Regions from separate parts of the Bacillus smithii genome, predicted to be linked through region 1. Evidence: riboswitches for the same ligand, from Rfam matches in the RefSeq annotation. Region 1 holds a riboswitch; each other region holds the start of a gene.
What was found. A riboswitch is a leader RNA that binds a small molecule or an ion and turns the genes downstream of it on or off. The one in region 1 is predicted to bind S-adenosylmethionine.

Region 1 (7,453 bases):
CATTACAATCTTATAACAAATGAAAACTAATATCAACTTTTCCAATAGTTCTTTTCCGTATTTTTTTGAATAATTTCGACTTTAGTTATAAAATTCACAATTGTTTTCTATGCAGAACGGCGGTGGTAGTCGATATTCACTATTTTAACGCAATTTATTATTGAAAAGAACAAACCAGCGTGGGGCTCACACTGGTTTTCCCAAATGATAAAGCTTTCGACAGTACAGCTTTCCGTTCATTTCAACGACAATTTGTTTGGATTGGCAATGATCCTTTTCTCTTCGCTTTTCCACTTTCATCCTCACTTCATGATTGCTCCCGTAAACTTTATACCCTACACCATGAGCACAGTACATGGCCTTTTCCATGCTCTCCGTATATTGAAGTGTTAAAGAACAAATAACGAACCAGTCCTCTCTAAGTTTAAAGTTCTTCTCAACCAACGACAGAATCAAATAATAAACCTATATGAAAGAGTCATGTTCGTTATGAATGTTCTTATCGGCCGTCTATAGTTATTTAACCTCTCTTCACCATTTTAAACCTTCATTGAAACATCCAAACTTATTCTTTCCTTGAGCGATTGGGACTATGCGAATAATACATGTAAGCCAAGCGGACGCTGTGAAATAAAAAGCTCCTCCACAATAAAGGAGGAGCGATACATCTTTCTTTTCTTATTTGTTGACAGGCACTACAGCGCCGCCCCATTTTTTCAAGATAAAGTCTTGAATTTCTTTAGAATGAAGGACGTCGACAAGTGCTTTAATTTTCGCTTTCTTTTCATCGCCTTTGCGGACAGCTATGATATTAACATACGGAGAATCTTTGTCTTCCAAAGCAATCGCATCTTTTAACGGATTTAATCCCGCGTCAAGAGCATAGTTGGAATTGATTAACACAGCATCGCCTTCGCCGTTTTTATATACTTGTGGAAGCATGGACGCTTCAACATCGTATTTAAATTTAAAATGTTTTGGATTTTCTGCAATATCTTGAACCGTTGCGTTTTCTTTATTCACGCCTTTTTTCAGCTTAATCAAGCCTTTTTTCTCAAGCATCGTTAAAATCCGGCCGTGGTCTGCTACAGAGCTGGACATAATGATTTCAGCACCTTTTGGCAGCTGATCTAAGCTTTTATATTTTTTCGAATATAAGCCGATTGGTTCAATATGGATGCCGCCGGCGTTGGCAAACTTATAGCCGTTTTCTTTGATTTGTTGTTTGAAATAAGGAATGTGCTGGAAGTAGTTCGCATCCAATTTTCCTTCAGCCAATGCTTTGTTAGGCATAATATAATCTTGGAATTTGACAATTTTTAAATTATAGCCTTTCTTTTTCAAGATAGGTTTTGCTTTTTCCAAAATGACAGCATGTGGAACATTAGATGCTCCCACAATGATGGTTTTGTTATTGGATCCTGTTGTTTCTTTTGGTTCGCTGGAAGATTTTCCGCATGCAGCAAGACTCAATACAAATACAGATGCAATAATGGCTATAAAGAACTTTTTCACCAAATTTTCCCCCTTTATCTTTTATCTATTTTTGAAGTGATAAAATCACCAATAAACTGAATAACAAACACAATAATCAACACAATGATCGTAGCTACTAAAGTTACGTCGTTATGGTTGCGTTGGAACCCATCCAAATAAGCAAGATTTCCAAGACCACCCGCACCGATTACTCCGGCCATTGCCGTGTAACTGACAAGCGAGATCGCTGTCACTGTGATGCCCGAGACCAAAGCGGGAAGCGATTCAGGAATAAGCACTTTCCAAATAATCGTGCTTGTTTTGGCCCCCATCGCTTTAGCTGCTTCAATAACTCCTTTGTCAATTTCACGAAGTCCGATTTCCACCATCCGTGCATAGAATGGGCCTGCGCCAATAATCAACGCCGGAAAGGCGGCATTCGCACCGATTATCGTGCCGACAAGCGCTTTTGTAAAAGGAATGAGCAGCACGATGAGAATGATGAAAGGAATCGAACGGAAAATATTCACAACTGCGGCAACGATGGAATATATAAATTTATTTTCCCATAAGTTCCCTTTCGATGTTAAAAAAAGCAAAAGTCCAAGGATTAAACCAAGAATAAAGGTGGCAACTACCGATACTCCCGTCATGTATAGGGTTTCCTCTGTTGCCTGCCACATCATTGCCCAATCCACATTTGGAAACCATTTTTCAAGCATGGGTAATGACCTCCGACTCTACTTGTTGTGTTTGTAAATAAGCGATCACTTTTTGTACGTCTTGTTCCGATCCTTGAATCTGGATAAACAGTGTGCCATATGCACCATTTTGAGTTTGGGACACTTTCCCCTGAACAATATTTACCTCAACCGGAAAATCTCTGATTAAGTTGGCTATGATCGGCTGTTCAGCGGAATCGCCAATAAAGGTAAGTTTGACAATTTTACCGTCCTTATAGCGTTTGAGAAGATGAGCAATCGTTTCCTTCGATTCTTCCGGTTCGGTAACTTGTTGAACAAAACGCTTCGTTACCGGCTGTTTTGGATTTTTAAACACTTCCAGCACCGGACCGATTTCAACGATTTGCCCATTTTCCATAACTGCCACGCGATGGCAAATTTTTCTGATTACATGCATTTCATGTGTAATTAACACGATCGTCAAACCGAGCCGTTTATTAATATCGACAAGTAGATCAAGGATCGAATCGGTCGTCTGTGGATCCAATGCAGAAGTGGCTTCGTCGCAAAGCAATACTTTCGGTTCGTTGGCGAGAGCTCTGGCAATGCCTACTCTTTGTTTTTGACCGCCGCTTAATTGAGAAGGATAGCTGTCTTCTCTTCCTTCGAGTCCTACTAATTGAATCAGTTCATCTACACGTTTCATTCGTTTTTCTTTCGGCACTCCGGCGATTTCCAGCGGGAAAGCAATATTTTCCCGTACTGTGCGCGACCATAATAGATTAAAATGTTGAAAGATCATGCCGATTTCTTGGCGTGCTTTTCGTAAAGAAGCGCCTTGAATTTTCGAAATTTCTTGCCCTGCAACCGTCACTTGGCCTTCTGTCGGAATTTCCAAACCGTTCAGCATGCGGATCAGAGTGCTTTTTCCGGCTCCACTGTAGCCAATAATACCGAAAATTTCTCCCTCTTGAATCTGCAAATCTATATTATTAACGGCTGTCACATTTCCGTTTTTTGTACGAAAAACTTTCTTCACCTGCGATAAAGAGATCAGTTCGCTCATTGATTCATTCACCTGCTTTCTTTTTTGAAATGAAAAAAACCTTTCCGCCAATGAGCAGAAAGGTTACGTATTCTTCGTCCTTTCTCTCATCTCTCAAAGCAAACTGCTTTGTGTGAATTGGCACCATGTCAACTGAACGATTGACGGTTGCCGGGTTTCATTGGGCACATCCCTCCACCTCTCTTGATAAGAGCAAGTGTTTATGAAATTGTTCGGAAATTGGTTTCTCGAAAATTATACATTTTCATGCGAATAATGTCAAATAAAATTGATAGAAATATGTTACTTTCATCCTAATCTACCTAATACGACGGTTTCTTCCCGTTCCTTACATAACCACAAAATAGCTTCCAGCTGCAGCTGCAAACGAAAGGATCCAAATATGCTCACGTCTTTTCTTTTGACAGCTGTTAACAATCTTTCTTCCCCCAACAAAATATTTCGAAAAATCTCGTCCGTCCCGCAAAGATGTAAGTGCGGGCTTGAAATCGTTCCTTTTTTCCAATCCATTTGGCTTTTGGACAAAGAAAACATCCATGTTTCATCGTTTGAATCAAAAAGAACGGTCAGTGGATTAGAAGGAAGAATCGGGAAAAGATGTTTTCGTTCGAAACATTCCCTTTGAATCCTTGCGAATAACTTGTCCATTTTCTCATCCCTTCACCTGAATGTTTACTGTACATAGTTCCATTTTTCAGGTGAATTCCCTTTAAAAAGGATTCGACAGATAAAGAAAAACCCTTTGACAAATTCCCCCCATTTCTTCACATTCGACCGCTCTTTTTCAAATAAAAGGACGTTTCTTGAATTATTTCCCAAGAAATATGTCATTTTTGCAAGTTGGCGAAACACGAAAGCCAATCATTGGCTAAAATCATTTTTCACTTAGAAACGCTGCCTGAATGGAATTGCTGAATGACAAAAATGGACATCCACAAAATAACAGCGGGATAAAGGCCCATAAGGATGCCTTTACCCCGCTTGATATTGAGATAATTTTTCATATAGAAAAGGTACAGAATGAAAGGCATAAATTTTGTCTTTTAATTCTTTTTTATCAAAAATCATCAGGCAAGGAACGCTTTCAATTTCATATTGATGAGCAAAATCCTCATGATAATTGATATCCGCTTTGGCAAAAGTGCAATCAGGAAAAAGCTTTTCAATCACATCCACCATTTTTCCTGCCACCGCGCATGTTCCGCATAAAGGAGTATAAAAATATAATACCGTTTTGCCTGTTTCGGAAATTTGTTCATGGAGAGGTTGTTGTGTCCAATCAGATACCACTTTCATCATCCTTTTCAATATACTTCGTATCGATGTCGATACCGGCGCTAAGTAAAATGGCGGCTAGATACCGAAAAGGGGTATTTTCGACCTCCGTAAAAGCTCGATCAACATAAAGATGCCTGGCTTCGGGAAATTCTCGTTTAAACATCTTTCTCAGCTTTTCCCCGGCGGTATCAGCATCCACCAGAATATACACATCGCGGCCATAAAGTCGATCGACAAGATCATCCATTTTGCTGAGGCCGATGGTTCCATTCGTGCAAATAATCTCTACCGGCTCCTTAATAATCGCTTGAATTTTTCTCTTATCCGACGTTCCTTCCACAATAATCACTTTATCCGTCCCATTCATCTTTATCCATCCTTGCCTGATTTCTTTCTTCATTCATTGTCCCATGTTTGCGATCCATTTCAAAGCAAAAAGCCTCTACTTAAACATAGAAAAAACCCCCAGGGAGCACCCAGGGGGCCATACTAGTCTTCGCTAGTCATTTCATCGTATTGTTCAGCCGTCAACAGTTGATCTACTTGGCTGATATCGCTAGGTTCCACCACGATCATCCAAGCTTTTTCATAAGGGGATTCGTTCACATACTCCGGATTGTCGTTCAATTCTTCATTGACTTCCACTATTTTCCCGCTGATAGGAGCATAAAGCTCAGAAACGGTTTTAACGGATTCCACACTGCCAAACGGTTCGTCTGATTTAATTTCCGTTCCTACTTCAGGCAGTTCAACAAATACAATATCCCCTAATTCCGATTGAGCGAAATCCGTAATCCCGATGCGCACTTTGTCCCCTTCTACTTTTACCCATTCGTGTTCTTCCGAGTACCTCAGTTCTTTCGGCGAACTCATGAAAATCCCTCCACTCTCAATATTTTCATAATTTACATTAACTTATTTCCATTGCTAAAAGCAAGAAAACACCCTTATCTATTCAGCCATATTTTCTCAAATTCATCTTCATGAAACCCAACTGTGACACGCGTACCATCCGTCACGATCGGGCGTTTGATTAACATGCCGTCGGAAGCAAGCAATTCAAGAAGTTCATCTTCCGAAGCCGTTTTCAAACGGTCTTTAACTCCTAGTTCTCTGTACTTTCTCCCACTCGTATTAAAAAATTTTTTTAATTCCAATCCGCTCTTGCGCCAAAGCGTTTCCAGCTCCTCTTTCGATGGAGGGTTATCGACAATATGTATCTCTTGAAAATCAATTTGATGATCTTCAAGCCATTTCTTTGCTTTTCGGCATGTTGCACATTTCGGATACCAATAAAATGTTACGTTCATGTGATCACCTTTTATAAAAGATTCTGCTGCTTTTGCGAGTTTTCCCTTTTTTAGTTCGACAAATACAGTAAAATTCCTCTTTATTTTAAAATAATCTCGAGAGAAAACAAAGAGGCCGACATCGTTGTCCGCCTCATCCATTTCTATTTCTTACACAATATATCGTTCTGACTCGATCAGCTTGGCCGCTGCTTCACGTTTTTTCGCAATGATGTTGACAGGCGTATGACGCGTAAGTTTTCGGAGGGCCGAAAGCGTCACGCGCAGCGCATCGCCTTCTTGTACTGCCGCAACAGTTTCCTTCGCATCTTGTTCGATTTGAGCAAACGCTTCTTGGCAAAAAATTTCTGTGTAAAGCAGCTTTTGCTTGTTCTTTTCAAGGCCGGTTCTGTCCAATGCCTTTTGAGTTCTCAAAATCGATGATTCCATTACATAAATATTGGCGGCTATGTCCGCAATATTCGCCAAGATTTCTTGTTCGTTCGCAAGCTCTTTGCCAAATGTTTGCACAGCAAGCCCGGACACAAGCAACGCAGCTTTTCTCGCATTTCTTAATAAATATCGTTCACGCGCGAGCGGTTCTGATCCCGGATCTTCCGGCGCCAGCACGATCAGCTCTTTTTGCAGGTCTTGCGCTTTTTGAAGCAAAGGCAATTCGCCTTTCAGCGCTTTTCTTAAAAACGTATTCGGCACTAGTAAACGATTGATTTCGTTTGTCCCTTCAAAAATACGGTTAATGCGGGAATCACGGTAAGCTCTAGAAATTTCGTATTCTTCCATAAAACCGTAGCCGCCGTGCAGCTGCAATCCTTCATCTACCACGTAATCGAGCACTTCCGAACCAAAAAATTTTCCAATCGAGCACTCGATGGCATATTCCGAAATCGAAGCAGCAATCGCTTTTCCGTCTTTTGCTTCTTCTTCCGACAGCTCGCCCATCGCTTTGTCAAATAACCCGACAGTGCGGTAAATGGAACTTTCATTCGCATAAATTTTGGAAGCCATGGTAGCAAGCTTTTCTTGTGTTAAACGAAATTGTGAGATCGGTGTATTGAATTGCCGACGTTGGTTCACGTACGGAATGGTGATTTCCAGTACACGCTTGGAAGAACCGACAGTGCCGACGCCCAATTTGTACCGGCCGATATTCAATATATTAAAGGCAATTTTGTGGCCTTTGCCCGCTTCCCCAAGCAAATTTTCCACCGGAACTTCCGCATCTTGAAGGATCAACGTCCTGGTGGATGAACTTTTAATCCCCATCTTGTTTTCTTCCGGTCCTGTCGAAACGCCCGGAAAATCACGCTCCACGATAAAAGCCGAGAAATGTTCTCCGTCAATTTTGGCATAAACGACAAAGACATCGGCAAATCCGGAGTTGGTAATCCATTGTTTCTCCCCGTTTAAAATATAGTGCGTACCCGCTTCGTTTAACTTGGCAGTCGTTTTCGCACCTAATGCATCCGAACCGGAGGAAGGCTCTGTTAACGCATAAGCAGCGATTTTCTCACCGGTTGCCAATTCCGGCAAGTACTTTTGTTTTTGTTCTTCATTTCCGAATAATACGATGGGCAAAGATCCAATGCCGACATGGGCTCCGTGAGTAATGGAAAATCCGCCGGCACTTGCCATTTTTTCCG
Region 2 (7,453 bases), 1.3 Mb from region 1:
ACCCTCTGTAGCAGCGATTGATATACATACGAAACAATTATTGGCAATAGGTTCAGAAGCAAAAAAAATGATCGGAAAAACCCCCGCCAACATTTCCGTTATTCGTCCATTAAAAAATGGGGTTATTGCTGATTTTGAAGTGACAACGGAAATGCTAAAAAGCATCATGAAAAAAGTAAACAAAGCGCTTGGAATCACCTTGCGAAAGCCGAATGTCGTGATCTGCGCCCCATCTGGAGCGACAACAGTCGAAAAAAGAGCGATTGAAGACTCTATTCGAAGCTGCGGAGCGAAAACCGTCCATTTGATTGAAGAACCGATTGCAGCGGCCATCGGAGCAGATTTGGCGGTAGATGAACCGATTGCTAATATGATTGTCGACATCGGTGGAGGCACTACTGAAGCGGCCATTATTTCCTATGGCGGAGTGGTGTGCAGCAATTCGATTCGAATTGGCGGAGACAAAATGGACGAAGATATCATTCAATATGTACGGAAAGAGTACAACCTGCTAATCGGCGAACCGACCGCAGAAATGCTGAAAAAAGAAATTGGATATGCGCCCATCGATCATAATATCCAAGAAATGGAGATTCGCGGAAGGGATTTAGTAACGGGACTCCCCAAAACGATTACTATTACTTCCTTAGAAATTCAGAAAGCGATAAAGGAAACCGTTTTACAAATATTAGAAACAGTTCGTGCTACGCTGGAAAATTCACCACCGGAACTTAGCGGTGACATTGTTGACAGAGGAATTATTTTAACAGGAGGAGCTTCCCTGCTGAACGGTTTAAAAGAATGGTTGGCAAGCCAGATGATTGTCCCCGTAAACCTCGCACCAAGTCCGCTCGAATCAGTCGCCATTGGTACAGGCCGGTCTTTGCATGTCATCCCTCAGTTAAAAAAAGTAAAAAATTAACGCTTGTTAAAGAAGTCTGTCTCTCCGATTAAAAAAAAGCAGGCCCTCATCCCTCCTGCTTTTTCGGAGGCAGACTTTTTTTCGATCTTATTAAGCCCCTCATATAAACCTTCTTTAGACCGCCGGAGATAAGACTTTTCTGATTTCTTTTCTTCAGGATGAATGATTTCAGCTAGCTTTTGAACACGCGATCTGCCAAAAATTCTCTTGACCGCTGCCTGAAGAAAAGCTATTATTAATTTAATAAATCTGAAAATACGAAAAAAATTTCATAGATTTCTTATCAAGAGAGGTGGAGGGACTGGCCCGATGAATCCTCAGCAACCAGCCGAATTGGCCAGGTGCTAAATCCAGCAAACTTTCGAGTTTGGAAGATAAGAAGGATCATTTTGGACATCATCCATCAAAAGCCTTCTTACGGAAGGCTTTTTTCATTTTATCCGTAATGAGAGGAGGAATACGCATGGGATTTTTGGATCGATTGAAAACAGAGATTTTAACAGCCGATGGCGCAATGGGCACGCTCCTCTATTCATATGGAATTGACTATTGTTATGAAGAATTGAATATTGCCAAGCCAGAAATCATTTCAAAAATACATGAAGAGTATATTCTTGCCGGGGCCGATGTCATCCAAACCAATACTTACAGTGCCAACGCTGTAAAACTGCGTCGTTACGGACTGGAAGAAAACGTCAAACAAATAAATAAAGCGGCTGTCCGTCTTGCCAAACAAGCAGCGGCTGATCATGGAACGTTTGTTTTCGGTACAATTGGGGGCATTCGCGGCTTCCGTAAAGATACCTGCTCACTGGCTGATATAAAAGAGGCCTTCCTAGAACAGGCAGAAAGTTTATTGAATGAAAATCCAGACGGACTGCTTCTCGAAACTTACTATGACTTTGAAGAATTGACAACCGTCTTAAAAATAGCTCGAAAATTAACAAACATTCCAATTATCGCTCAAGTGTCCATGCATGAACCCGGTGTCCTTCAAAACGGTCTATCTCTGAATGAAGCTCTCCACCGTTTGGAAGATCACGGGGCAGATCTGGTGGGTGTGAACTGTCGACTTGGACCTTACCATATGATACAAGCACTTGAAAAAGCTACATTGCCCAAAAAAGCGTATCTTTCCGCTTATCCTAACGCCAGCCTGCTGGATGTGAAAGACGGCCGAGTGATCTACGAATCGGAAGCCGAGTATTTCGGAAGAGCGGCGGTAAAATTGCGCAATCAAGGAGTCCGTCTTATCGGGGGATGCTGCGGCACAACGCCGAAACATATTGAAGCCGTCAAAAAAGCATTATCAGGTCTTTCTCCCATTCATCAAAAATCGGTGAAACCCGAAAAACCGATCATTGTAAAAGAACCACCGGCACCGCTCGATCCCCCTCTTCACGAACTAGCGAAGAAAAAACGGACGATTATCGTAGAATTGGATACTCCGAAACATTTGGATACTTTTCAATATTTTCAAGGGACTCAAGTACTTAAAGAAGTCGGAATCGACGCGATTACAATGGCCGATAATTCGTTGGCTTCACCGCGGATCAGCAACATGGCAATGGCGGCTTTAGTAAAGGCCAACCAGCGTATTCGCCCGCTCGTACATATAACCTGCCGAGATCGCAATTTAATAGGACTGCAATCGCATTTGATGGGCCTCCACACCCTAGGTATTCATGATATTCTTGTCATTACAGGCGATCCGACAAAAGTGGGTGACTTTCCCGGTGCCACAAGCGTATACGACGTTTCCAGTTTGGAACTGATTTCATTAATTAAGCAATTGAACAACGGGATTTCTTTTTCCGGGAAACCATTAAAACAAAAAACTCATTTTTCCGTTTCCGCTGCTTTTAATACGAATGTCCGCGTACTGGAAAAAGCAGTCAAACGGATGGAAAGAAAAATAGAATGCGGAGCCGATTCGTTTATCACACAGCCGGTTTTTACAAAGGAAAAAATAAAAGAAATTTACGAAGCAACGAAACACTTAAATGTCCCTATTTTCATCGGAATTATGCCATTAACAAGCCTCAAAAACGCAGAATTTTTGCATAATGAAGTGCCAGGCATAAAATTATCCGATGAAATTATAGAGCGAATGAGAGCATTCGACGGAGATAAAGAAAAATCCCAGCAAACGGGGATTGAGATCGCCAAAGAATTAATCGATACTGCTCTTCGGTATTTTAACGGAATTTATCTCATTACTCCTTTCCTTCGTTATGAAATGACAGCCGATTTGGCTCGCTATATTCGGGAACAAGATGCAAAAAAGGGAGAGACTGTACATGCCGAAATTACAACATCCAATTGAACACGAACTAGAAAAACGAATCCTCATCATCGATGGAGCAATGGGAACCATGATTCAACAAGCCGGCCTTACACCGAACGATTTCGGAGGCGAGCAGTATGATGGCTGTAATGAATATTTAAACATCACAGCCCCTCATGTGGTCGAGTGGATTCACCGCTCTTATTTGGAAGCCGGTGCCGATGTTATTGAAACCAACTCATTTGGCGGAACACCGCTTGTTCTGAATGAATACAATCTCGGCGATAGAGCTTATGAAATTAACCGTCGGGCAGCCGAAATCGCCAAAAAAGCTGCTGCCGAATTTTCAACACCGGAAAAGCCGCGTTTTGTGGCTGGTGCTATGGGGCCTACGACCAAAACGTTATCTGTAACCGGCGGCATCGATTTTGAATCGCTCAGCAAGCATTTTGAAATCCAAGCAAGAGGTCTGATTGACGGCGGCTGCGACCTTCTCCTTCTTGAAACCAGCCAAGATATGCTCAACGTGAAAGCCGGTTTTCTCGGCATCCAAAGAGCTTTTAAAGCAACGGGAAAAACTCTTCCTTTGATGATTTCAGGCACGATTGAACCAATGGGGACTACATTGGCCGGCCAAAACATCGAAGCTTTTTATCTCTCTTTAGAGCATATGAACCCTTTGTCTGTTGGATTGAACTGTGCAACAGGACCGGAATTTATGACGGACCATATCCGTTCGCTCTCCGGACTGGCTCAATCATTTGTCAGCTGTTATCCAAATGCGGGATTGCCGGATGAAGAAGGAAAATATCACGAAACTCCAGAATCCTTATCCAAAAAAATTGCCGGGTTTGCTGAAAAAGGATGGCTAAACCTAGTAGGCGGCTGCTGTGGAACGACACCAGAGCATATTCGAGCGATCAGCGAAGCCGTCAAACCGTACCCGCCCCGAAAACGGCCGAATCAGCCCCACGGCCATGCCGTATCAGGCATCGAACCACTTATTTATGATGATTCGATGAGGCCTCTTTTTATCGGTGAAAGAACGAATGTCATTGGTTCTAGAAAGTTCAAGCGGCTGATTATCGAAGGAAAATATGAAGAAGCGTCCGAAATTGCCCGCGCCCAAGTCAAAGGCGGCGCCCACGTAATCGATATCTGTCTTGCCAATCCGGATCGAGACGAACTAAGCGATATGGAAAATTTTATAAAAGAAGTAGTTAAAAAAGTAAAAGTCCCGCTTGTCATCGATTCCACAGATGAAAAAGTCATCGAAAAAGCCCTTACCTATTCACAAGGCAAAGCGATCATCAACTCGATCAATTTGGAAGACGGCGAAGAACGATTTGAAAAAGTCGTTCCTCTGATCAAAAAATACGGTGCAGCGGTGGTGGTCGGCACCATTGACGAAAAAGGAATGGCCGTGACAAGAGAACGAAAATTAGAAATCGCTGAACGATCTTATGATTTATTAGTTCATAAATGGGGACTTCAACCGGAAGATCTCATTTTTGACCCGTTAGTTTTTCCCGTGGGAACCGGGGATGAACAATATATAGGATCAGCACAGGAAACGATCGAAGGAATCAGGCTAATCAAGGAAAAACTGCCGCGCTGCTTGACCGTTCTTGGCATCAGCAACGTCTCTTTCGGCCTTCCTCCCGTCGGACGCGAAGTATTAAACGCCGTTTTTCTCTACCATTGCACCCAGGCGGGGTTAGATTACGCCATCGTCAATACCGAAAAGCTGGAGCGCTATGCATCTATTCCGGAAGATGAAAGACATCTGGCCGAAAAACTGCTGTTTGAAACCAATGATGACACATTGGCTGCTTTTACCGCATTTTACCGTGATAAAAAGAAGGAACATAAAGTTCAAGAACTTCCGAAAACAGTAGAAGAACGTCTTCGCTATTATATAGTCGAAGGTACAAAGGAAGGTCTTATTCCTGATTTACAAAAAGCGCTTGAAATCTTTGAAACGCCTCTGGACATCATCAACGGACCATTGATGGACGGAATGGCGGAAGTCGGCCGTCTTTTTAATGACAACCAGTTGATTGTCGCTGAAGTATTGCAAAGCGCTGAAGTAATGAAAGCAGCCGTTGCCTTTTTAGAACCGTTCATGGAGAAATCAGACAATGACAGCGGAAAAGGAAAAGTCTTGCTGGCCACCGTTAAAGGCGATGTCCATGACATCGGCAAAAATTTAGTCGACATCATCTTAAGCAACAACGGTTTTAAAGTCATCGACTTAGGTATTAAAGTAGCTCCTTCTGAACTCATTCAAGCTGTTCAAAAAGAACAACCCGACATTGTCGGTCTTTCCGGTTTGCTCGTAAAATCTGCCCAACAAATGGTGATGACCGTTCAGGATATGAAGCAAGCTGGAATCAACGTACCGGTGCTAGTCGGCGGTGCAGCACTTTCCAGACGTTTTACCGAAACGAAAATATCGCCTGAATACGAAGGACCCGTTTTATACGCGAAAGATGCCATGGAAGGCCTTTCTCTTGCCAACCGTCTGCAAAATGAAGAAGAAAAGCAAGATCTTTTATTGGAGCTTGAAGCCCAGCAAGTCAAAAGAGCAGAAACGGAACGGAAAAAAACATCCATTCAATCAGCCGCTGTTGCGGTCATGGAAAAGACAAATAAAACGGTGCGTCAAGATGTACCGGTCTTAATGCCAAGAGACACGAAAAAACATCTTTTCGTTGATTATCCCATTGCGTATTTGAAGCCTTACATTAACTTGCAAACATTGATCGGCCACCATCTTGGTTTGAAAGGAAAAGTAGACAAAATGCTTGCGCAAGGCGACGAAAAAGCAACGGCGTTAATGGAAATGATCGATGATTTTCTTTTCTCAGGTATTTTAAAACCTAAGGGAATGTATCAGTTTTTCCCGGCCCAATCGGATGGAAATGATGTGATCATTTATGATCCCGCCGATCAAAAGACGGTGATAGAACGTTTTTCCTTCCCTCGTCAAAAGAAAGAACCGTATCTTTGTCTTGCCGATTATTTAAAACCAAAAGAAAGCGGATTGATGGATTATGTCGGTTTGTTCGTCGTCAGCGCCGGATTTGGTGTTCGTGATAAAGCGAATGAATGGAAAGCAAAAGGAAAATTTTTAGCAAGCCATGCGCTGCAGGCGACAGCGTTGGAACTGGCAGAAGCGTTTGCCGAACGCCTTCACCAAGAAATGCGTGATTTCTGGGGATTTCCGGATCCAACTGATTTTACTATGAGAGACAGATTTGCGGCCAAATATCAAGGACAACGTTATTCTTTTGGTTATCCGGCCTGTCCGAATTTAGAAGATCAAAAGAAATTATTTAGCCTACTTCAACCGGAAGAAATAGGAATACGTTTAACCGACGGCTATATGATGGAACCGGAAGCTTCCGTGTCTGCGATTGTTTTCGCCCATCCGGATGCCCGCTACTTTAATGTAGAATCATGAATATTTCCCGCCTCTTTTCTCCATATTAAAAAGAAAAGGAGTTAGGAATAAATGGCGAAAGGCAAGCGCAAGGATCATCCTCTTATCCCTAAACAGCCGGCATATGGCATCCATTCTGATATTAATGAATACGCTCCGGGAGACTCCGTCAATGAGCATTCGGATCAAGAAGCTGCCAATGAACTAATCGGCAGATCAGAAATCGGCCAGCAAAATGAAAATTTGTAAAAGAAACAGCTTCCGGTAGTTTCCGGAGCTGTTTTCTTAATGAACATGGCCGCATATTCGTCTTTCCTTTTCACAAACCCAAAACTTCTTTTCCGCTTCCCTACCTTAGGAACATTCCCCCCTTTTTTCCCGTTCATTCACGAAAACTATTCATTCCTTTTTATTTCCGCTAAAATAAAAGAGTATCAAATCATAACCGGGAGGGGTTCATTATGTCATTATTGGATGACATTCTATCATTTAACGAGAAGTTTGTTGAAAATAAAGAATACAAAAAATACGAAACATCCAAATTCCCAAATAAGCGGTGCGTCATTTTAACTTGTATGGATACACGTTTAGTAGAACTGCTTCCGAAAGCGCTGAACATAAAAAACGGCGATGTCAAAATGGTGCGCAGTGCCGGCGCTCTTGTAGACGAACCTTTCGGAATGGTCATGAAAAGCTTACTAGTAGCTGTTTACGAACTGCAAGCGGATGAAGTATTCGTGATCGGCCATTACGATTGTGGAATGGGTGCATTAAAAAGCAAAACCATCTTGGCGGATAT
Region 3 (7,453 bases), 110 kb from region 1:
CAAAGCGGATCGCATGATAAATTTGCGGTTCCTTTTCTTCGGAAAGCCCAATGCATTTTGCATAGCAGCCGCCCTCGATATTAAAGACTCCTGTAGATGACCATCCGTGCTCGTCATCTCCTATTAAACGGCGGTTCGGGTCTGTGGATAAAGTGGTTTTTCCCGTTCCGGAAAGCCCGAAGAACAGAGCAACGTCTCCTTCAAAACCGACATTGGCCGAGCAGTGCATCGATAAGACGCCGGATTCCGGCAAGAGGTAATTCATGATCGAAAAAATGGATTTCTTCATTTCTCCGGCGTATTCAGTCCCGCCAATCAATATGACTTTGCGTTCAAAAGAGATAATGATAAAAGTTTCTGATCTCGTTCCGTCAACTTCAGGATCAGCTTTAAAATTAGGGGCCGAAAGAATGGTAAATTCCGCCTGATGACCCGCTAATTCTTCTTCCGTCGGACGGATAAAAAGCTGATGGGCAAAAAGATTATGCCATGCGTATTCATTGATTACTTGAATCGGAAGGCGATGAGATGGATCGGCGCCGGCGAATCCTTTAAATACGAAAATTTCTTCTTGTTCTTTTAAGTAACGAATGACTTTATGGTATAATTTATCAAAAACTTCTGGAGAAATCGGCTGGTTCACCGGTCCCCAGTCTATTTTGTCTTTGGTTGATGGCTCTTTTACAATGTATTTGTCTTTTGGTGATCTCCCGGTATATTTTCCGGTTTGAGCGCGAACGGCGCCGGAAGCAGTTAATACGCCTTCTTTTCTGGAAAGGACTTTTTCAACCAGTTGTGGGACAGATAATTGAACATGGACATTGGATCCCTTAACTAATTCCAAAATTTCATTCGAAATGACAGAATTCATAAATAATAACCATCCTTTTGTTTTTATTTTTAGATGTTATTTTCGAGTTCACTTAAGAAATAGTATAACACTTTTATTCGATTAGTCTATACTATTTATCGTAAATTTTTGTCTATTTTTTTTCATCTTTTCCTTAATTGGCATGCCTATTCTATACTATATAAAAGGAAGAAAAAAGGGAGAAACAGGATATGATTCAGAGTTTTTTGGTTCAGGTTTTAATGAGTCCGTTTAAACCGTCTGTTGCGACGGGTTTAAAATAGAATTTATTTCTATTTCAGGAAGAAAACATTGCGTCAACGGAAAGACAAAATTTTGTTGACACCCGTTTGGTTTCTACGTTATAGTTTAACATTGAACGGATACTCTTATCCTGAGTTGGCGGAGGGACAGGCCCGATGAAACCCGGCAACCTTCTCAACGACAAGCGATGATTTTGAAGCCGTCAGGTAAAAGGACATGCTTCTTATGTCGTACCGGCGACGCGAGGGGCTTGTGAGAAAGGTGCTAACCTGATGCAAGGTGTAAATACCTTGAACGATAAGAGTGAAAGGCGCATGTAACCAAAAACCTTTCCTCTGCATTCTTTTGGGAAAGGTTTTTCTTTTTGATTGAGTTTGGCGCTGGACCATTGAGATTGCCGGTCCTTTGGAAACGGGCAATCATACCATACTACGAAAGGAAACGAGTACCGTTTAAAAATAAAGCGAACATCCATTTTCAAATGTTTTGACCCCAAAAAGATAAGGCTTACTTTCTCTGTTGTCAAGACCTTAACTGGCGGGTTAAAAGAAGGAAATGGAATTGATCGAAACTGCGATAGGAGGAACTTTGATGTCAAAAAAACGCCGTCTTTTCACTTCAGAGTCTGTCACCGAAGGGCATCCGGATAAAATTTGCGACCAAATTTCTGATGCCATTCTCGATGCTATTCTCGAAAAAGACCCGAATGCAAGGGTGGCTGCTGAAACTTCAGTAACAACTGGGCTTGTGCTGGTTTCTGGAGAAATTACGACGTCTTCTTATGTGGATATTCCCAAAATTGTACGCCAAACGGTGCGGGATATTGGCTATACCCGGGCGAAATACGGTTTTGACGCAGATACTTGCGGTGTCTTGACGTCTATCGATGAACAATCTCCCGACATTGCTCAAGGGGTGGACCGCGCCCTGGAAGCAAGAGAAGGATCGATGACGGATGAAGAAATTGAAGCGATTGGCGCGGGCGACCAAGGTTTGATGTTCGGATTTGCCTGCAATGAAACGGAAGAATTAATGCCGCTTCCTATTTCTTTAGCCCATTCTTTATCCCGCCGGTTGACAAAAGTGCGCAAAGAAGGGATTATTCCTTACTTGCGTCCGGACGGAAAAACGCAAGTAACGGTTGAATATGATGAAAACGACAAGCCTGTGCGCATCGATACGATTGTCATTTCGGCCCAACATCATCCGGAAATCACGTTAGAGCAAATTCAGCGCGACATTAAAGAACATGTTATTGACCCAATTGTTCCAAAAGAATTGATCGATGATGAAACGAAATATTTCATCAATCCGACCGGCCGTTTTGTTATTGGAGGACCTCAAGGTGACGCCGGATTAACGGGACGGAAAATTATCGTAGACACTTACGGCGGCTACGCAAGACATGGTGGAGGAGCTTTTTCCGGGAAAGATCCGACGAAAGTAGACCGATCTGCAGCCTATGCTGCCCGCTATGTAGCTAAAAATATTGTGGCAGCTGGACTGGCAGAAAAGTGTGAAGTACAGCTTGCTTATGCGATTGGGGTAGCTCAGCCGGTATCGATTTCCATCGATACATTCGGAACTGGAGCTGTATCAGAAGATGTATTGGTAGACGTCGTGAGAAAGAACTTCGACCTGCGTCCAGCTGGAATTATCAAAATGCTTGATCTGCGTCGCCCAATTTACAAACAAACAGCTGCATACGGCCATTTCGGACGCACCGATTTGGACCTTCCTTGGGAAAAAACAGATAAAGCCCAAACGCTTCGCGAACAAGCATTAAATCAATAGACAAATGTACAGGAGTTACACTTTTAGCTGTAGCTCCTTTTTCATTTGAACGTGAAGATTATTTAATGAATCCAAATATTGTGGCCATCTATAGTGGAGAATAAATGGTACAATTGATGAATCATCGTGAAAAAGGGGATACTTATACAACATTCCAATAGGCAAACTCTCCTACAACTAGAAAAGGACTGATAAAAAATTCGACTTTTGAACTTGGACGCTTTTCCTGTTGAGGTATTGGAAGTGATTTGATTTTGAAACTTCCGGAATGAAATGGAAATTTTTCATGAAATAAATTCCTTGCCAAGATTCACAATTTCGTTAAACTAGTAATGTGAACTTAAATTACAGAAAGGTGATAGTCATGTGCGGCTTTATCGGTTGCGTTTATGATCATAAAGATTATCCGAAATTAACGGAAGAACAATTTAAATTAATGAACGATATCATTTATCACCGTGGTCCTGATCATGATGGATTTTATCAAGATGAACACGTTCAATTAGGATTTCGACGTTTAAGTATTATTGACCTTGAAAACGGAAACCAACCGCTGTCATTTGAAAATGAACGATATTGGATTATTTTTAATGGCGAGATCTACAATTATGTGGAATTACGGGAAGAACTTTTAAAAGAAGGCGTTGAATTTGCTACTTCGTCTGACACAGAAACCATCGTCGCTTTGTACAGCCGCCTAAAAGAAAAAGCTGTAGAAAAGCTTCGCGGTATGTTCGCTTTTGTGATCTGGGATAAAGAAGAACAAGTGTTGTTCGGTGCAAGAGATCCGTTCGGCATTAAACCATTTTTTTATAAAGAAGAAGGAGGACGTACTTTTTTTGCTTCCGAAAAGAAGAGCATTTTGCTTGCCAGTGAAGAAAGCAGCTTAAATGCGAATGCCGCTCAACATTATTTTACGTATCAATACGTTCCGGAACCTGATACATTGCATGCGGAAATTCAAAAATTGGAACCTGGCCACTATTTTATTAAAAAAGTCGGCGAAAACATGACGATTCGCCGTTATTGGAAAGCCGCTTTCCAACCGATTTACCGCGAAGAAGACGAATATGTGAAAATGGTGCGTGAGGCGCTTCTTGATTCTGTAAAAGTACACATGAGAAGCGATGTGCCTGTCGGATCCTTCCTTTCAGGGGGAATTGATTCTTCTTTTGTTGCTGCGATTGCCAAGCAATACCATCCAAAGATTAAAACATTCTCTGTCGGATTTGAACGCGATGGATATAGTGAAATTGATGTGGCTAAAGAAACAGCGGAAAAATTGGGTGTGGAAAATATTAGCTACGTGATCACACCGGAAGAATATATGAAAGAACTGCCGAAGATTATTTGGCATATGGATGATCCGCTGGCCGATCCGGCTTGTGTTCCGTTGTACTTCGTAGCTCGCGAAGCAAGAAAACATGTAACAGTCGTATTATCAGGAGAAGGAGCAGATGAACTTTTCGGCGGCTATAATATTTATCGTGAACCGCAATCGTTAGCTGTTTTTCAAAACATACCGGAAGTTGGGAAAAAATTGCTTCGATTGTTGGCTTCCATTTTGCCTGATGGTGTGAAAGGGAAAAGCTTTATTGAACGCGGAGTTACGCCGATGGAAGAACGGTACATCGGTAATGCGAAGATGTTTGGAGAAGAGGAAAAACGGAAACTATTGCGACAATATCGCGACGGCCTTGAATATACTAACATTACAAAGCCATTTTATGCAGAAACGGTCGGTTATGACGATGTCGATCGCATGCAGTATATTGATATTCATACATGGCTGCGCGGTGACATTTTGTTAAAGGCAGATAAAATGACAATGGCCCATTCTTTGGAATTGCGCGTTCCATTCCTTGATAAAGAAGTATTTGAAGTGGCGTCCAAAATTCCAACGCGCTATAAAACCGCTCATGGCACGACCAAATACATCCTTCGAAAAGCTGCAGAAGGAATTGTCCCTGATCATGTATTAAATAGAAAGAAACTGGGATTCCCGGTGCCAATTCGCCATTGGCTGAAAGCAGAAATGCATGATTGGGCTGTGACCATTATTAAAGAAAGCGAAACGGGGCATCTTATTAACAAGCAATATGTATTAGATTTACTGGAAGAACATTGCCAAGGGAAGAAAGATAACAGCCGTAAAATTTGGACCGTTCTTATTTTTATGATTTGGCATGCTGTATATGTAGAAGGCAAATATGAATTTCAAACACAAAAACAACGGGAAATGCAGCTTGTGTAATAATGGGTAAAAAACTAGGGGAGATAGGTAATGGCCTGTCTCCCCATTTGCACCCATGCTTTTTCAAAGGAGTCAATGGGTGCTTTTTGATTTTTTACATTGGTTAGTGGATCGTTAAAATACACATACTGATCGTCATAACCGGTGACTAATACCGAGTGTTCTTTATAAGTAATTTTTATTTTTCCGCTCTCCGTATGCCAAGTTTGAAACGCGCTGTCCGGCAGCTTATTGTAAGTGGTATTGATGATAACCCAAACTGGGCGGCCGTCGGAAAGATGGACTTTTAATTCTTCAAAATCCGCTCCTGTCAAATCTAATGCCTTCTTGCCTTCTGGCAAATATTTATTGGCCAGTTCCAAAATGGGCTTATGATAAACTCCCAGTCCGGGTTTAGAAAGCGTATACATATCGCCGACAAATCCGTTGTCAGGGTCGCCGAAAAAAATAAGTCCATTCTCCACTCGATAAGTGGCAGGGTTCTTTTTCACTTCTTTGGCCAGTTCCATTTTATCGACGGAGACGCCTGCTGATTGAAGGAGCATGGCCAAGCTTGTCACTTCGCATCCCCGTGGCAGTTCCGGCAATTGAGAAATGAGAGGGGAATCAAGCAAAACGCTCTCTTTTACTTTGACTGTAGAATAATGAGTCCAATGATGAAATGCTATAAGCGATTTTTGGAACGGAATCGAATATTTGACTTCATCCCGGAAAAAGACTGAAAGAAACAAGAAAAAAAGCAACGCTATTAAAACGGCCGGTTTCCATTTGTCGCGGAAATATCTTATGATAAAAAGAAGAAGGATTCCTAAACTAATGAGAAAAAAGAATAAAATCATGAAAGTAAAATTCATTCAGCACCACCTAAAACATTTTTGAGAGCACCGGATGGAAAACAAAATGGATGTTTGAATCAATACCGGCGCATGATCCTGCTTGGAAAGTGGATGGCAGGAATGGGATAATGGTTTTTGGACATACTACTAATCCTTTTGATTTTGCAGCTGCTTATAATACTGAGCTTTTTCGGCATACTCCCGGACAATTCGTTCCATTTCGCTTTTATCATGTTCATTTATGGGACGGATGACTTTGGCTGGCCGTCCGAAAGCCATTGAGTGTGGAGGGATGACTTTTCCCGGCGGTACAAGGCTGCCGGCTCCGATAAAAGCCCCTTCTCCAATTTCAGCGCGGTCGAGTATAATAGAACCCATACCGATAAGAGCCTTTTTACGAATGATGCAACTGTGCAAAATCACTTGATGGCCGATTGTCACTTCATCTTCCAATATTAATGGATTATTTGGACTTTGATGAAGTACGGAGTTGTCTTGAATATTGACTTTTTTACCGATGATCGTTGGTGCAACGTCTCCTCTGATGACGGTGTTGAACCAAACGCTGGATTCTTCGCCAATTTCAACATCTCCCGTAATGGTGACATAATCAGCGATAAAGGCAGAATCAGCGATTTTCGGCGTTTTTTCGTGATAAGGATAGATCATGACCGTTCTTGGCTCCTTTCATTGCTCCTTCTACCTTATTCTATCGAATTTTAGAAGATTTGTATAATGTGGTGTGTATCTTCCTTGCCAAATCTGTATTTTTGCTACATGATGTGAACGTTGGAGAAAATCTATCTCAGCAAGTGGCCGTAATGGATAAGAGTCGACACTGTTTGAAAAAACTTGGATTCTATAAGCGAAGTGTCGGTATTTATCAACGAAGCCGTTTAGAGAGCATGAAAGGAACAAGAAACGGAGGCAAAAGGGACCTCTAGATCTGTAAAAAAGCGAGGTTGATCAACATGTGGAAATGGGATCCCGAGGATGGACAAGGAAAGGGCGTCATTGTCATGATTCACGGCGCTTTTGAACATCATGGCAGATATGGATGGCTCATTGAAATGTGGAGAAATTCCGGTTTTCATGTAGTAATGGGCGATTTGCCCGGGCAAGGAACGACATCCAGGTCTAAGCGCGGCCATATTGAGCGTTTTGATGAATACATATCGGCAGTGAAAGAGTGGATACAGGCTGCCTACCAATTTGATTTGCCTATATTCTTGCTTGGACATAGTTTAGGAGGGCTTGTTGCCATCCGTCTATTGCAGGAAGAGCGAGTCAAACTGGCCGGGGTGATCTTGTCTTCGCCTTGTTTAGGGCTTCTGCACACGCCGCCAAAAATTCTTGATGTTCTTTCCTATGGTTTAAATTCCCTGGTGCCTTCCGTTAAATTTGCAACGGGATTATCGATTGAAATGGCGACGAGGAATAAAGAAGTACGTGAAA

Region 2: linked by a shared signal. The riboswitch ahead of BSM4216_RS03095 (bifunctional homocysteine S-methyltransferase/methylenetetrahydrofolate reductase) and the one ahead of BSM4216_RS12790 (methionine ABC transporter ATP-binding protein) in region 1 are both predicted to bind S-adenosylmethionine.
Region 3: linked by a shared signal. The riboswitch ahead of metK (methionine adenosyltransferase) and the one ahead of BSM4216_RS12790 (methionine ABC transporter ATP-binding protein) in region 1 are both predicted to bind S-adenosylmethionine.

Annotation. Positions count from the first base shown of each region.
Region 1 covers NZ_CP012024.1:2,711,467-2,718,919, forward strand. The annotation lists gene BSM4216_RS12775 (YuzK family famiily protein) at 187-369, opposite strand; gene BSM4216_RS12780 (MetQ/NlpA family ABC transporter substrate-binding protein) at 679-1,515, opposite strand; gene BSM4216_RS12785 (methionine ABC transporter permease) at 1,530-2,198, opposite strand; gene BSM4216_RS12790 (methionine ABC transporter ATP-binding protein) at 2,191-3,216, opposite strand; SAM riboswitch class I at 3,309-3,418, opposite strand; gene BSM4216_RS12795 (hypothetical protein) at 3,514-3,873, opposite strand; gene BSM4216_RS12800 (thioredoxin family protein) at 4,198-4,515, opposite strand; gene BSM4216_RS12805 (toprim domain-containing protein) at 4,505-4,870, opposite strand; gene gcvH (glycine cleavage system protein GcvH) at 4,993-5,376, opposite strand; gene BSM4216_RS12815 (arsenate reductase family protein) at 5,451-5,813, opposite strand; gene BSM4216_RS12820 (acyl-CoA dehydrogenase family protein) at 5,964-7,453, opposite strand, start outside.
Region 2 covers NZ_CP012024.1:660,419-667,871, reverse strand. The annotation lists gene mreBH (rod-share determining protein MreBH) at 1-922, shown strand, start outside; SAM riboswitch class I at 1,200-1,303, shown strand; gene BSM4216_RS03095 (bifunctional homocysteine S-methyltransferase/methylenetetrahydrofolate reductase) at 1,386-3,248, shown strand; gene metH (methionine synthase) at 3,223-6,675, shown strand; gene BSM4216_RS16855 (hypothetical protein) at 6,727-6,903, shown strand; gene BSM4216_RS03085 (beta-class carbonic anhydrase) at 7,116-7,453, shown strand, end outside.
Region 3 covers NZ_CP012024.1:2,598,322-2,605,774, reverse strand. The annotation lists gene pckA (phosphoenolpyruvate carboxykinase (ATP)) at 1-871, opposite strand, end outside; SAM riboswitch class I at 1,237-1,418, shown strand; gene metK (methionine adenosyltransferase) at 1,706-2,908, shown strand; gene asnB (asparagine synthase (glutamine-hydrolyzing)) at 3,273-5,162, shown strand; gene BSM4216_RS12165 (C39 family peptidase) at 5,177-6,016, opposite strand; gene BSM4216_RS12160 (gamma carbonic anhydrase) at 6,146-6,667, opposite strand; gene BSM4216_RS12150 (alpha/beta fold hydrolase) at 6,970-7,453, shown strand, end outside.